One region of the Siccibacter colletis genome, then DNA from elsewhere that is predicted to be linked to it. Evidence: predicted binding sites of a transcription regulator. Region 1 holds the regulator's gene; each other region holds the start of a gene.
The links. The regulator LexA, encoded in region 1, represses DNA repair genes until DNA is damaged. The targets are predictions, from matches to a motif close to TNCTGTATGTACATACAGNA.
Positions count from the first base shown of each region.

Region 1 (4,301 bases):
CTTTTGACGCCAGCAGCTTATTGAACAGATCCTGACGCACCGGCAGGCGGGGGCCAACGGTGGCCAGACGCTGGCGGGCAAAGTGCATACGCGCCACGCGCGCCAGCTTTTGCGCGATAATTTTATCGGTGCCGTGCTCGGTGGCCATGCGGCGCAGCGAAACCGGCGGCGAGAAGCGCACAAAGCTGTCGCGCCCCAGCCAGGAGATAGCGACGAACTTCTGAATGCCGTTCAGCATGCGCAGCGGCGGGTTAACCTCACCCTTTTCGCGGCCCGGAGAGCGGCCAAACATCACCGAAACCGGCACCATCTGCACATCGAGATTCGGGTTGCTGCGGTGTAAATCCAGATAGTCGTGGAAGAGCTTAATAGACTCTTCTTTCGGCGTGTAATAGGTGAACACGCGCGGCCCGCTGTGAATGAACACGTAGCGCGGCAGAATAGCGCCGTCGATTTCCAGCGGTTCAAGCGGGTCGGGTAAATCATGCGCCAGGCATTGTTCGCGCAGCGCCAGCAAATCTGCCTTAGAGTTATAGGGCAGCACATACATAATAGGGCGAGAGGTATCCAGCCCTAATTCGGCGCAGGGGTCTGCCGGAATAGACTTGGTCTTTACCAGGACACTTAATGGTAAATTCAGTAATTTGTAGTAAATTCGTGGCCAACCGGACATAAACGATGTAAAGCCTCTGGTTAATAATGCAATCGCGCCGCAAGAATATCAGAATCCGTTGGGAATTTCTGTGCTGCGCTGAAGGCGACGTAAAAGCATTGACGCTCAGAATTCAAAAAGGTTTCTTTTCATGGCGAATAACACCACCGGGTTAACCCGTATTATCAAAGCTGCAGGCTACTCCTGGAAAGGGTATCGCGCAGCCTGGAAAAATGAAGCCGCCTTCCGCCAGGAGGCCGTCGCGGCAGTTGTGGCAATTGCGATTGCATGCTGGCTGGATGTTGATGCCATCACGCGCGTTCTGCTGATCGGTTCCGTTTTGCTGGTCATGATTGTCGAAATCCTTAATAGCGCCATTGAGGCGGTAGTGGACCGAATCGGGCCGGAATTCCACGAGCTTTCCGGGCGTGCCAAAGATATGGGGTCCGGTGCGGTACTGCTGTCTATCATCACCGCTCTTATCACCTGGGGCACGCTACTTTGGCAGCATTTGCGATAACCTTTCCAGAACGGGCCGTGTGTCTGGTTTTTTGCGCATTTTGTGGTTCCAAAGTCGCCTTTGACTGTATATACTCACAGCATAACTGTATATACACCCAGGGGGCGGAATGAAAGCGTTAACGACCAGGCAGCAAGAGGTGTTCGATCTCATTCGGGATCATATCGGCCAGACCGGCATGCCGCCTACTCGTGCGGAAATTGCAGCGCGTTTGGGGTTCCGTTCCCCGAACGCGGCGGAAGAGCACCTGAAAGCGCTGGCGCGTAAAGGCGTCATTGAGATCGTTTCAGGCGCATCGCGCGGCATTCGTCTGCTCATTGAAGAAGCTGAAGGGCTGCCGCTGATTGGTCGCGTTGCGGCGGGTGAACCGCTGCTGGCCTCCCAGCATATCGAAGGTCACTATCAGGTTGACCCGTCCCTGTTCAAGCCGAGCGCAGACTTTCTGCTGCGTGTCAGCGGGATGTCGATGAAAGACATCGGCATTATGGATGGCGATCTGCTGGCGGTGCATAAAACCGAAGAAGCGCGTAACGGCCAGGTTGTGGTGGCGCGTATCGAAGATGAAGTGACCGTAAAACGTCTCAAAAAACAGGGCAACATCGTTCAGCTGTTGCCTGAAAACAGCGACTTCGATCCTATCGTGGTTGACCTGCGCGAACAGAGCTTCACTATCGAAGGCCTGGCAGTGGGTGTGATCCGCAACGGCGAGTGGCTGTAATCTCCCTCTGATTTTAACCTCATGGTGCCGCGTGTTGCCGTGAGGTTAGCCTTCTGACCTCATTACCAGTTCGGGGCAGCATGTCGTTCTTCTCCTCCACTGATAAAGCGTTGTGGCGTCTTGCGCTGCCAATGATCTTCTCGAATATCACCGTGCCGCTGCTTGGCCTGGTGGATACGGCGGTGATTGGTCATCTCGACAGCGCAGCCTATCTTGGCGGCGTGGCGGTAGGGTCAATGGCAACCAGCTTCCTGTTTATGCTGCTGCTGTTCCTGCGTATGAGCACCACCGGGCTGACGGCCCAGGCGTTCGGTGCGAAAGACCCCGCCGGGCTGGCGCGGGCGCTGGTACAGCCCCTGATGCTGGCGCTTATTGCCGGCTTCGCTATTTTTCTTCTGCGTACCCCGCTTATCAATCTTGCGCTGCACATCACCGGTGGTAGCGACGACGTGCTGCTTCAGGCGCGCCGCTTTCTTGAGATCCGCTGGCTGAGCGCGCCCGCCTCGCTGGCAAATCTGGTGCTGCTCGGGTGGTTGCTGGGCGTGCAGTATGCCCGTGCACCGGTGATCCTGCTGGTAGTGGGTAACCTGCTCAACATCGTGCTCGACCTGTGGCTGGTGATGGGGATGCAGATGAACGTGCAGGGCGCGGCGCTCTCAACGGTTATCGCCGAATATGTCACCTTCCTTATCGGCCTGCTGATGGCGTGGAAAGTCCTGCGGTTGCGGGGTGTCAGCGTAACCATGTTGAAAGCGGCATGGCGCGGGAATATGCGTAAGCTGCTGGCGCTTAACCGCGACATTATGCTGCGGTCGCTGCTGCTTCAGCTCTGCTTCGGTTCCATTACCGTTCTTGGGGCGCGGCTGGGCGGCGAGGTGGTGGCGGTGAATGCTGTGCTGATGACGCTCCTCACTTTTACGGCCTATGCGCTCGACGGTTTTGCCTATGCGGTGGAAGCGCATTCCGGGCACGCATTTGGCGCGCGCGATCGCTCCTCGCTGCTTGATGTCTGGCGCGCCGCCTGCCGGCAGGCAGGGATTGTCGCGCTGGCATTTGCCCTGGTCTATGCCTGTTTCGGTTCCACCATTGTCGCCATGCTGACCTCCATCGACAGCCTGCGGCAGCTTGCCGGGCACTATCTGCCGTGGCAAATCCTGCTGCCGCTGGTGGGTGTCTGGTGTTATTTGCTGGACGGTATGTTCATTGGCGCCACCCGTGGCCGTGAGATGCGTAACAGCATGGCGCTGGCCGCTCTGGGGTTTGCCCTGACGCTGCTGTCACTTCCGCTGCTGGGTAATCATGGTTTGTGGCTGGCGCTGTGCGTCTTCCTGGCGCTGCGAGGGGTGACGCTGGGCTGGATGTGGCGGCGTTTCTGGCAACAAGACCGCTGGTTTACATAGTCAGTTACATCCCTTTACCGGGCTTTAAGCAGCCTCCAGCTTCCTGATTTTGCAGCCCTTTCATGGTCATTTTTCATGCGCCCGGGAGTGAAAATGGTTAAATATTCCGAATCACCGCCCCGTTCCCGCAGGCTCGTCTACAATTATTATCACGTCCAGCAGGAAATGAGATGAATGTCAGGACGGTTCATAAACGCAATCTCATAAACCGAACGATGAGGACATTATCATGAATAAAGACGAAGTCGGCGGTAACTGGAAACAGTTCAAAGGTAAAGCGAAAGAACAATGGGGTAAATTGACCGACGATGACATGACTGTCATTGAAGGTAAGCGCGATCAGCTGGTTGGTAAGATCCAGGAGCGCTACGGCAACAGCAAAGACGAGGCTGACAAGCAGGTTACTGACTGGGAAACCCGTCATAACTATCGCTGGTAAAGCACGCTAACTCAATTGTGCTGACCCTCGGGGCCTACCCAGCCCAGGTACAAGGATGTACCACTTAACGCCTTCACTACTTCCCGCGCTTTTTTCCCTGCACTGAATGGTCATGGTCGCATGCACCAGGATGGCGGCAGGCTTCCACTTCAACACAGCCAGAACACAACCCGTGTGCTTCAATCACATTGTGCCGTAAGGCAAAGCCCATCCGCGCCGCGACGGCCTGGAGAATATCTTCTACCCCATCTGCGCTCTGCTCTTTGACCTGCCCACAGCGATCGCATATGTACATTGCTGAAGTATGGGTCGGCTGATCGATCAGATGACACAGTACATAGCTGTTGGTGGACTCCACCTTATGCACAAACCCCTGCTCAAGCAGAAAATCCAGCGCACGATAAACGGTGGGCGGCTTAGCCTGCGGTTCGCTCTCGCGCAGCAAATCCAGCAGATCGTAAGCGCTGATCGCCCCTTTTTGCAGCGTCATCAGACGCAACACTTCAAGGCGCTGTGGCGTCAGGCGCACATTACGCTGCAGACAGAGCTTTTCGGCCTGCGTTAACACGTTT
Region 1 covers NZ_CP074352.1:3,702,402-3,706,702, reverse strand. The annotation lists gene plsB (glycerol-3-phosphate 1-O-acyltransferase PlsB) at 1-673, opposite strand, end outside; gene KFZ77_RS17740 (diacylglycerol kinase) at 804-1,172, shown strand; gene lexA (transcriptional repressor LexA) at 1,282-1,890, shown strand; gene dinF (MATE family efflux transporter DinF) at 1,971-3,290, shown strand; gene KFZ77_RS17725 (CsbD family protein) at 3,520-3,729, shown strand; gene zur (zinc uptake transcriptional repressor Zur) at 3,806-4,301, opposite strand, start outside.

Region 2 (4,301 bases), 1.2 Mb from region 1:
TCGGACGTCAGCCATATCTCCTGTGTCAGCAACGACTTTGGGTATGACTACGTGTTCTCGCGCTATGTGGAAGCAGTGGGCCGTGAAGGCGACGTGCTGCTGGGTATCTCCACCTCCGGCAACTCCGGCAACGTGATCAAAGCCATTGAAGCCGCGCGTGCCAAAGGCATGAAGGTCATCACCCTGACCGGGAAAGACGGTGGCAAAATGGCGGGCAGCGCCGACATCGAAATTCGTGTGCCACACTTTGGTTATGCAGACCGTATTCAGGAGATTCACATCAAAGTGATCCACATCCTGATCCAGCTGATTGAAAAAGAGATGGTCAAAGCCTGATAAGGCTCATCTGTTGGTCATGCTGACGCCGGGCGGTGTATTGATGCTGCCCTGTGCGGATGCCTTATGAGGTGAACTATGTGCGAATTGCTCGGGATGAGCGCCAACGTGCCAACCGATATCTGCTTTAGCTTTACCGGCCTCGTTCAGCGTGGCGGCGGCACCGGGCCGCACAAAGATGGCTGGGGCATCACCTTCTATGAAGGCAAAGGCTGCCGCACCTTCAAAGATCCGCAGCCGAGTTTCAATTCCCCCATCGCCAGGCTGGTGCAGGAGTACCCGATCAAATCCTGCTCGGTGATCGCCCACATTCGCCAGGCGAATCGCGGCATGGTGGCGCTGGAAAATACCCATCCCTTTACCCGCGAGCTGTGGGGCCGTAACTGGACCTACGCCCACAACGGGCAGCTCAGCGGCTACCGCAGCCTGCAAACCGGTCAGTTCCGCCCGGTGGGCGAGACCGACAGCGAAAAAGCATTCTGCTGGCTGCTGCATCAGCTGACCCAGCGCTATCCGCGTACCCCGGCAAAAATGGACAGCGTGTTTCGCTTTATCGCCACGCTTGCCGCGCAGCTGCGCGAAAAAGGCGTGTTCAATATGCTGCTGTCCGACGGGCGCTACGTGATGGCGTTCTGTTCAACGAATCTGTTCTGGATCACCCGCCGCGCGCCGTTTGGCAAAGCCACGCTGCTGGATCAGGATGTGGAGATTGATTTTGTGCAGGAGACCACACCGAACGATGTGGTCACTGTGATTGCCACGCAGCCCCTGACGGGCAACGAAACCTGGCAAAAGATTATGCCAGGCGAGTGGGCGTTATTCTGTCTTGGGGAGCGCGTAGTTTGACACCAGCTGCGGGTGCACCGGCGTGCTGGCAAGCGGTTTACTGACCACGTAGCGGCCTTCCGGCGACACCGATACTACCGGCGGCTGGCGGGTCTGCACGAAGTAGTCGTAGCCCGGCTTCAGCTGTTTCCAGAAGTCGCTGTAGTAGGAGTACTTGTGCCGCGCCATATTGGCATCGGTCATGCGGAACGGATAGATGCTCACCTGAACCTGCGGCTGACCGAAGATCAGCGCGGCGGTGACATACTGGAAAATCTCATCAATCCCGGAATCGGTCATGGCGTAGCAGCCTACTGACACACAGGCCCCGTGGATCATCAGGTAGTTACCCTGGTAGCCGTGGGCGCGATCATAGGCGTTCGGGAAGCCGATATTAATCGCTTTATAGAAACGGCTGTCCGGCTTGAGCTGGTTGCGCTGGACGCTGTAAAACCCTTCCGGGCTTTTAAAATCGCCCTGGCGCTGTTTCGGGCCAAGCCCACCGGAATAATTGCAGATGCGGAAACTGTCCAGCAGTTGATACTGCTCGCCCATCTTCACGTAAAGCTCAAGGGTGCGCTCTTCTTTAAAGATCTGAACATAAACCGGCGAGCCCATAAGCTGCTGTTTATATTCTTTACTAAGCGATGAAGCTGAACTGTTGCTTCCGGTCAGCGCGGCAAATGACACGCACGGGATGAGAAGCATCGCAATGAATAATGCGATTTTACGCATACTGCTTATTTCCTTGATAAAGCTGAAACCACTGCCGGGACGGCAAGAGAGACCCAGAATCAGACAATTCTGTAATGGAGCGCTCACATTAGCAGCAATGAAGATTTTCGCAACAGCCGGAACAGATGTTTTCATTGCCGGGCATAGTTATACCCTGGGCAAATGACATTTTCAGCGCCGGGCTGGCGTTTTTAGTCATAAAAAAAGCAACAAAGAATGAATGAGTTAGTTCTTAACGCGCGCTATTTCCGGGGAATAAAAGACGCGGCGGTCATATTCTATTTCTGGACGATTTTGGCCAGCCAGAAGCGGGCATAATCCGGCGCTTCTTATTTAAACGCGTTTGCCTGTATACTTATCCAGTAAAGGTGAGGGTAGGGTATGCGTAAAATCATTCACGTTGATATGGACTGCTTTTTCGCGGCGGTAGAGATGCGCGATAATCCAGCCCTGCGCGATATTCCATTGGCTATCGGCGGTAGCCGCGAGCGGCGCGGGGTGATCAGCACCGCCAACTACCCGGCGCGTAAATTCGGCGTGCGCAGCGCCATGCCCACCGCCACCGCGCTAAAGCTCTGCCCGCACCTGACGCTGCTGCCGGGCCGTTTCGATGCCTATAAAGAAGCCTCGGCGCAAATCCGCGATATCTTTTCCCGCTATACCTCCCTGATTGAACCGCTCTCGCTTGATGAAGCCTATCTCGACGTCACCGACAGCGTGCACTGCCACGGCTCGGCAACGCTTATGGCCCAGCAGATCCGCGCCACTATTTATAACGAAACCGGACTGACCGCCTCGGCGGGCATCGCGCCGGTGAAGTTTCTTGCCAAAATCGCCTCGGATCTCAACAAGCCCAACGGCCAGTACGTGATTACCCCCGATGCCGTGCCCGACTTTTTAAAAACGCTGCCGCTGAGCAAAATCCCCGGCGTCGGTAAAGTCTCCGCCGGTAAGCTTGAGACGATGGGGCTGCGTACCTGTGAGGACGTGCAGAACAGCGACCTGGCACAGTTGCTCAAGCGCTTTGGTAAGTTTGGCCGGGTATTGTGGGAGCGCAGTCAGGGCATCGACGAACGCGAAATTAGCAGCGAGCGGCAGCGTAAATCGGTGGGTGTCGAACGTACCCTGGCGGAAGATATTCATGAATGGGCGCAGTGTGAAGCGATTATCGAGCAGCAGCTTTACCCCGAGCTGGAGCGTCGTCTGCGCAACGTTAAGCCCGACCTGCTGATTGCCCGTCAGGGGGTGAAGCTCAAGTTCAATGATTTCCAGCAAACCACCCAGGAGCACGTCTGGCCAAAGCTGAATAAGGACGATCTCATCGCGACAGCGCGTAAGACCTGGGACGAACGGCGCGGCGGGCGCGGGGTGCGGCTGGTGGGGTTACACGTTACGCTGCTCGACCCGCAAATCGAACGTCAGCTGCTGCTGGGGCTTTAAAATGTGCTTACCAGGCAGGTAAGCGCCCGCACACCCGGAAGTAAAAATAAAAAAGGGCGGGGATCTCCCCGCCCTTCGTCGTAGCCAACGCGCTTATTTCGCCGGAATAGCTTTCAGCAGCGCGGTCAGCAGGGTCCAGTAGTGGCCCACGCTTTCAATGTGCACCTGCTCGTCCGGGGAGTGGGGACCGGTGATGGTCGGCCCGATGGAAACCATGTCCATCTCCGGGTACGGCTTTTTGAACAGCCCGCATTCCAGACCCGCGTGGATCACCTGAATGTTCGGCGTTTTGTCGAACAGACGCTGGTAAGTTTCGCGCACCAGCGCCATCACCGGTGAACTGGCGTCCGGCTGCCAGCCAGGGTAGCTGCCTTTGGCATCGGTCTGTGCACCGGCCAGCGCGCCGAGGGACTCCAGCATGCTCACCACGTACTCTTTACCGCTGTCGATCAGCGAGCGGATCAGGCAGATAATCTGCGCATTCTGCTCGTCCATGGTCACCACACCGACGTTCAGGGAGGTTTCCACCACGCCTTTCGCTACGTCTGAGTTGCGGATCACGCCGTTCGGCGTCGCGTTCAGCAGCTGAACAAACGCATCGCGTGACGCGGCGGTCAGTGCAGCGCGATCGCTCTGCGCCGCTTCCAGCACCACGGTCAGGTTTTTCTCTTTTTCCGCCAGTTCGTTTTTCAGGATCGCCAGATAGTCCTCTGCCAGGGTTTTCAGGCTCTGGGCTTTATCAGCAGCCACGGCCACGGTAGCAAAGGCTTCACGCGGAATGGCATTGCGCAGGGTGCCGCCGTTGAAATCCACCAGGCGCAGATCCAGCTCCGCGGCGTGGCCTGCCAGGAAGCGCGCCAGCAGCTTGTTGGCGTTACCCAGACCGAGGTGAATATCACCGCCGGAGTGGCCGCCTTTCAGTCCTTTCAGGGTCAGTTTGAAAGTCTGGAAACCGGCCGGAACCG
Region 2 covers NZ_CP074352.1:845,184-849,484, forward strand. The annotation lists gene lpcA (D-sedoheptulose 7-phosphate isomerase) at 1-336, shown strand, start outside; gene KFZ77_RS04105 (class II glutamine amidotransferase) at 415-1,182, shown strand; gene dpaA (peptidoglycan meso-diaminopimelic acid protein amidase) at 1,153-1,896, opposite strand; gene dinB (DNA polymerase IV) at 2,278-3,336, shown strand; gene pepD (cytosol nonspecific dipeptidase) at 3,430-4,301, opposite strand, start outside.
Region 2: a site for LexA is predicted at 2,242-2,261, ahead of dinB (DNA polymerase IV). Genes of this name have one in related genera too.

Region 3 (4,301 bases), 1.1 Mb from region 1:
GGCCAGTAAAACCGGCCCTGCGGGCTGCCCTTGCCTCCGGCGTTTCGCTTCCGGTCGGACGCGATACCCCATCCCGGGGCTCGCGCCCTCTGGCGATTCCCGACCGCCAGCCCGGACTCAACGCCTGCGCCGCGGCGGTTTTGATGCCGGACGAGGCCATGCCTCCGGCATGGGTTATTTGATTTTTTGGTGGGTGCGCTGCGCTTACCCACCCTACGCGAAGGGCAGGTGTAAGGGGGATTGTAGGGTGGGTAAACGAAGTGCACCCGCCATTTACCGGTGCACCCGCCTTTACCCGACGAGCTCCTGCGCATACTGATACAGCGCTTTAATGAGGGCGGTTTTCTCTTTATCGCCTTCGTACTGGTTGTAGAGCATTTCCAGCTCTTGCGCCCAGCGCTGCAGATAGTCCGCGCTGAACACTTCGCGGCGATGATTGAGCCAGCGCTGCTGCTCCGCCTCATCCAGCGTACCTGGGTAGTTGCGCGCCCGGTAGTTGAACAGTAGCTTCTCAATACGCGGATCAACAAAGCTGATATCCAGCGCAGGCAGGTTCTGTGGATCGGTCTGCAGGACAATTTTCATGGCCGCCCGATCGGCGTCGCTAAAGAAGCCGTTATACAGCTGCGCGTCCACGTTGTCCGACGGCACGAACGGCTCCGCTTCGGCGTAAATTGCCACCACTTTTTCCCGCACCTGCGGATTGTCGCGAAGCAGCTTGAGGTTGTTGAGACAGTGCTGACGGTCGATTCCCAGCCGCTCGGCATCCTCCGGACGCAGCGTATTCGCCTGCGCCAGCACCGGGCACTTATTCAGATGCACCAGCTTCACCGGCACCGCGGCATCGGTGAGCTGCGCTTTAGGCGTATAGAGGCGTTCGCGCAATGCGTCGGCATCCAGTTCCAGCAGCGGCGACACATCTCCCGCGAGGTCTACCATTATTACTGCATTACGGTTTTCCGGATGCCACGCAAGCGGCGCAATCCAGCTGGTATTTCCGCGCAGCGCGCCGAACATGCCGGAGACATGCACCAGCGGCTTCATCTGCGGCACGTCAATCAGGGTGATCAGTTTCTGCTTATGGCGGAAGCTGTACAGGTAATCGAACAGCTTCGGCTGCCGCGTGCGCACCAGCTGCGCCATCGCAATGGTGGCATACACGTCAGCCATCGCATCGTGAGCATTAGCGTGCTCAATCCCGTTGGCTTTAGTCAGATGCTCAAGCCGGAAGCTCGGTAGGCCATCGTCGTTTTCCGGCCAGACGATACCGTTCGGGCGCAGCGCATAGCAGGCGCGCATTACATCCAGCAGATCCCAGCGCGAGTTATCGTGCTGCCAGCTCCAGGCATAAGGGTCGTAGAAGTTGCGATAAAGGATATTGCGCGTGACTTCGTCATCGAACCGCACGTTGTTGTAGCCCACCACACAGGTCTTCGGCACGCTGAATAAACCGTGAATACGCTTTGCGAAATCAGCTTCATTCATGCCCTGCGCCAGCGCGTGCTGCGGCGTGATTCCGGTGATCATGACCGCTTCCGGCTGGGGCAAATAGTCATCAGCAGGTTTACAGAAAAACACCTCCGGCTCGCCGATGATGTTGAATTCAGCATCGGTACGAATGGCCGCAAACTGAGCGGGGCGGTCGAGCGACGGACTTTTGCCGAAAGTTTCGTAATCGTGAAACAGAAATGTGGGTTGCGCCGGGGAGTCAGACACCAGGAAAACCATCCTTATCAGTTTTGTTAACCACCGTATGGTAAATCAATTCCGACAAAGATGCGTGCCCGGCGCGCGCATTTTTCCTGCCGCCTGGCAGCTTCTCGAGGCTGCTCGCATAATGAACATATTCACCGTTCTGCATCTCGCATTATCGCCTCGGTGGTGTATATATATACAGTCATCTTGATTAACAGGAGTGGGAGCATGGAATACAACGTTACCGCAGTGCCAGCCCGTAACGTGGCCGGGTTTCATCTGGTCGGGCCGTGGGAAAAGACCGTTCCACAAGGGTTCGAACAGTTGCTTATGTGGGTTGAAACGCACCATCTTCGCCCGGACGAATGGATCGCGGTCTACTACGATAACCCGGACTGTACCCCGCCTGAAAAACTGCGTGCAGCCACGGTGGTGTCAGTGCCGGAGGGTTTTGCCATTCCGGAAAACAGCGTGGGCGTTATCCACACGGAAATCACCGGTGGGCAGTATGCGGTCGCGCGCGCAAGGGTACAGGACGGTGATTTTGGTAAACCCTGGCTGTTGTTCTTCAACAGCCTGCTCGGGGATGCCAGCGTTATGCCAGCCCCGTTGCCGTGCTTTGAAATCTACCTCAATGACGGCAAGGCAGATGGTTTCTGGGATATTGAAATGCATATTCCGGTGACGGAGAAGGTGGACTGAACGAATCAGGGCTGACTCTTACTTTTCCGCCTTTAACCCGCAGGTCATGTTAAAAGGTAGATAATGATATGTTAACGCAGCGGTTAAATATGGTTTACGGGGTGCTAATTTGCAGCCGTTGATAAAAAATAGCCAGTGGAGAAGGGCGGATTTACCGGGCAAACCGATACCACCGCAGCAAAAACGAGTACAATCCGCTCTTTTCATCACCGGAGAGCGGGTGTGCGTCCCGATAAGCCCTTAAGCCCTTTTGAAATTCGTATTTATCAGCACTACCGGATTGTCCATGGTCTGCGTATTGCGCTGGCGTTCGTCCTGACGTTTTTACTGGTTCGTCTGCTGGAAGTGCCGGAAGGGTCGTGGCCGCTGATCACGCTGGTGGTAGTAATGGGGCCGATCTCGTTCTGGGGAAATGTCATTCCCCGCGCCTTCGAACGTATCGGCGGCACTATTTTTGGCTCGGCGCTCGGCCTGGTGGCGCTGCGTCTGGAGCTGTGGTCATTACCGGCGATGCTGCTGTGGTGCGCGCTGGCGATGTTCCTGTGCGGCTGGCTGGCGCTCGGCAAGCGGCCCTATCAGGCGCTGCTTATCGGCATTACGCTCGGTGTGGTGGTGGGTGCCCCGCAGGGCGATATGGTTACCGCACTGTGGCGAAGCGGCGACGTTATCCTCGGCTCGCTGTTGGCGATGCTGTTTACCAGCATCTGGCCCCAGCGTGCATTTGTTCACTGGCGTATCCAGATGGCAAGCTTTATGAAGGCCTTTGGCCGGGTTTATAACGCCGGTTTCTCACCTAATCTGGTGGAGCGTCCGCGGCTTGAGAAGCCGCTGCAACAGGTGCTGAACGACGTAGTAAAAATGCGCGGTTTGATCACGCCCGCCTGCAAAGAGACCCACATCCAGAAAAGTATCTTTGAAGCGATTCAGACAACCTGTCGCAACATGGTCTGTACGCTGGAGCTGCAAATCAACGCGCACTGGGCGTCGCGAGAAAGTCATTTCGTGATGATTAACGCCCGTACACTGCGTGACACCCAGCACATGACCCAGCGCACGCTGGCGAACCTCTCTCAGGCGCTGTATGAGGGCAACCCGACGCCGGCCATCGCCAGCCGCGAGAAACTGAATGAGATTATCGGTGAGCTGGATCAGCTCATTCGCGAGAGTCAAGGCGATCGCCTGCAGGAGACGCCGATCCATGGCTACGTCTGGCTTAGCCTTGAACTGGCCCGTCAGCTGGAGCTGCTGTCTCAGCTGGTTTGCCGGGCGCTGCGTAAATAAGCACCGGATGCACCGCTCGCGCCAGGTGGCGGTGTCGATTAAACCTGAAATAAGAGTATGATAGCGGCAGGCCGCCCGTAAGGGATAAAACCATTGTCTTGAATAGCCGCTACCATTACTGTTGACCGGTGATGGTTGTAGTAACGAATCCAAGTCTCAAATTAGCAGGGGTGTAAAAATGGAAAATACCAGACCTTCATTCCAGGACGTACTGGAGTTTGTCCGTCTGTTCCGTCGTAAGAATAAACTTCAGCGTGAAATCCAGGACGTTGAGAAAAAGATCCGTGACAACCAGAAGCGCGTGCTGCTGCTCGACAACCTGAGCGATTACATCAAGCCGGGTATGAGCGTGGAAGCGATTCAGGGCATCATCGCCAGCATGAAAACCGACTATGAAGATCGCGTTGATGACTACATCATCAAAAACGCCGAGATCTCAAAAGAACGTCGTGAGATTTCTAAAAAGCTGAAAGCGATGGGCGAACTGAAAGCGCCAACCGAGCCTAAAGCCGAGTAATAAAAAAACCGCCGTCAGGGCGGTTTTTTTATGCCTGCAGAACACAGGCTGACGCTGGACAGCAAAAAGCCCGCACGCGGCGGGCTTTTTAAATCTGGCTCCTCTG
Region 3 covers NZ_CP074352.1:2,591,704-2,596,004, reverse strand. The annotation lists gene sbcB (exodeoxyribonuclease I) at 292-1,728, opposite strand; gene sbmC (DNA gyrase inhibitor SbmC) at 1,924-2,397, shown strand; gene KFZ77_RS12595 (FUSC family protein) at 2,620-3,678, shown strand; gene KFZ77_RS12590 (DUF496 family protein) at 3,857-4,195, shown strand; tRNA gene KFZ77_RS12585 (tRNA-Asn) at 4,291-4,301, opposite strand, start outside.
Region 3: a site for LexA is predicted at 1,880-1,899, ahead of sbmC (DNA gyrase inhibitor SbmC). Genes of this name have one in related genera too.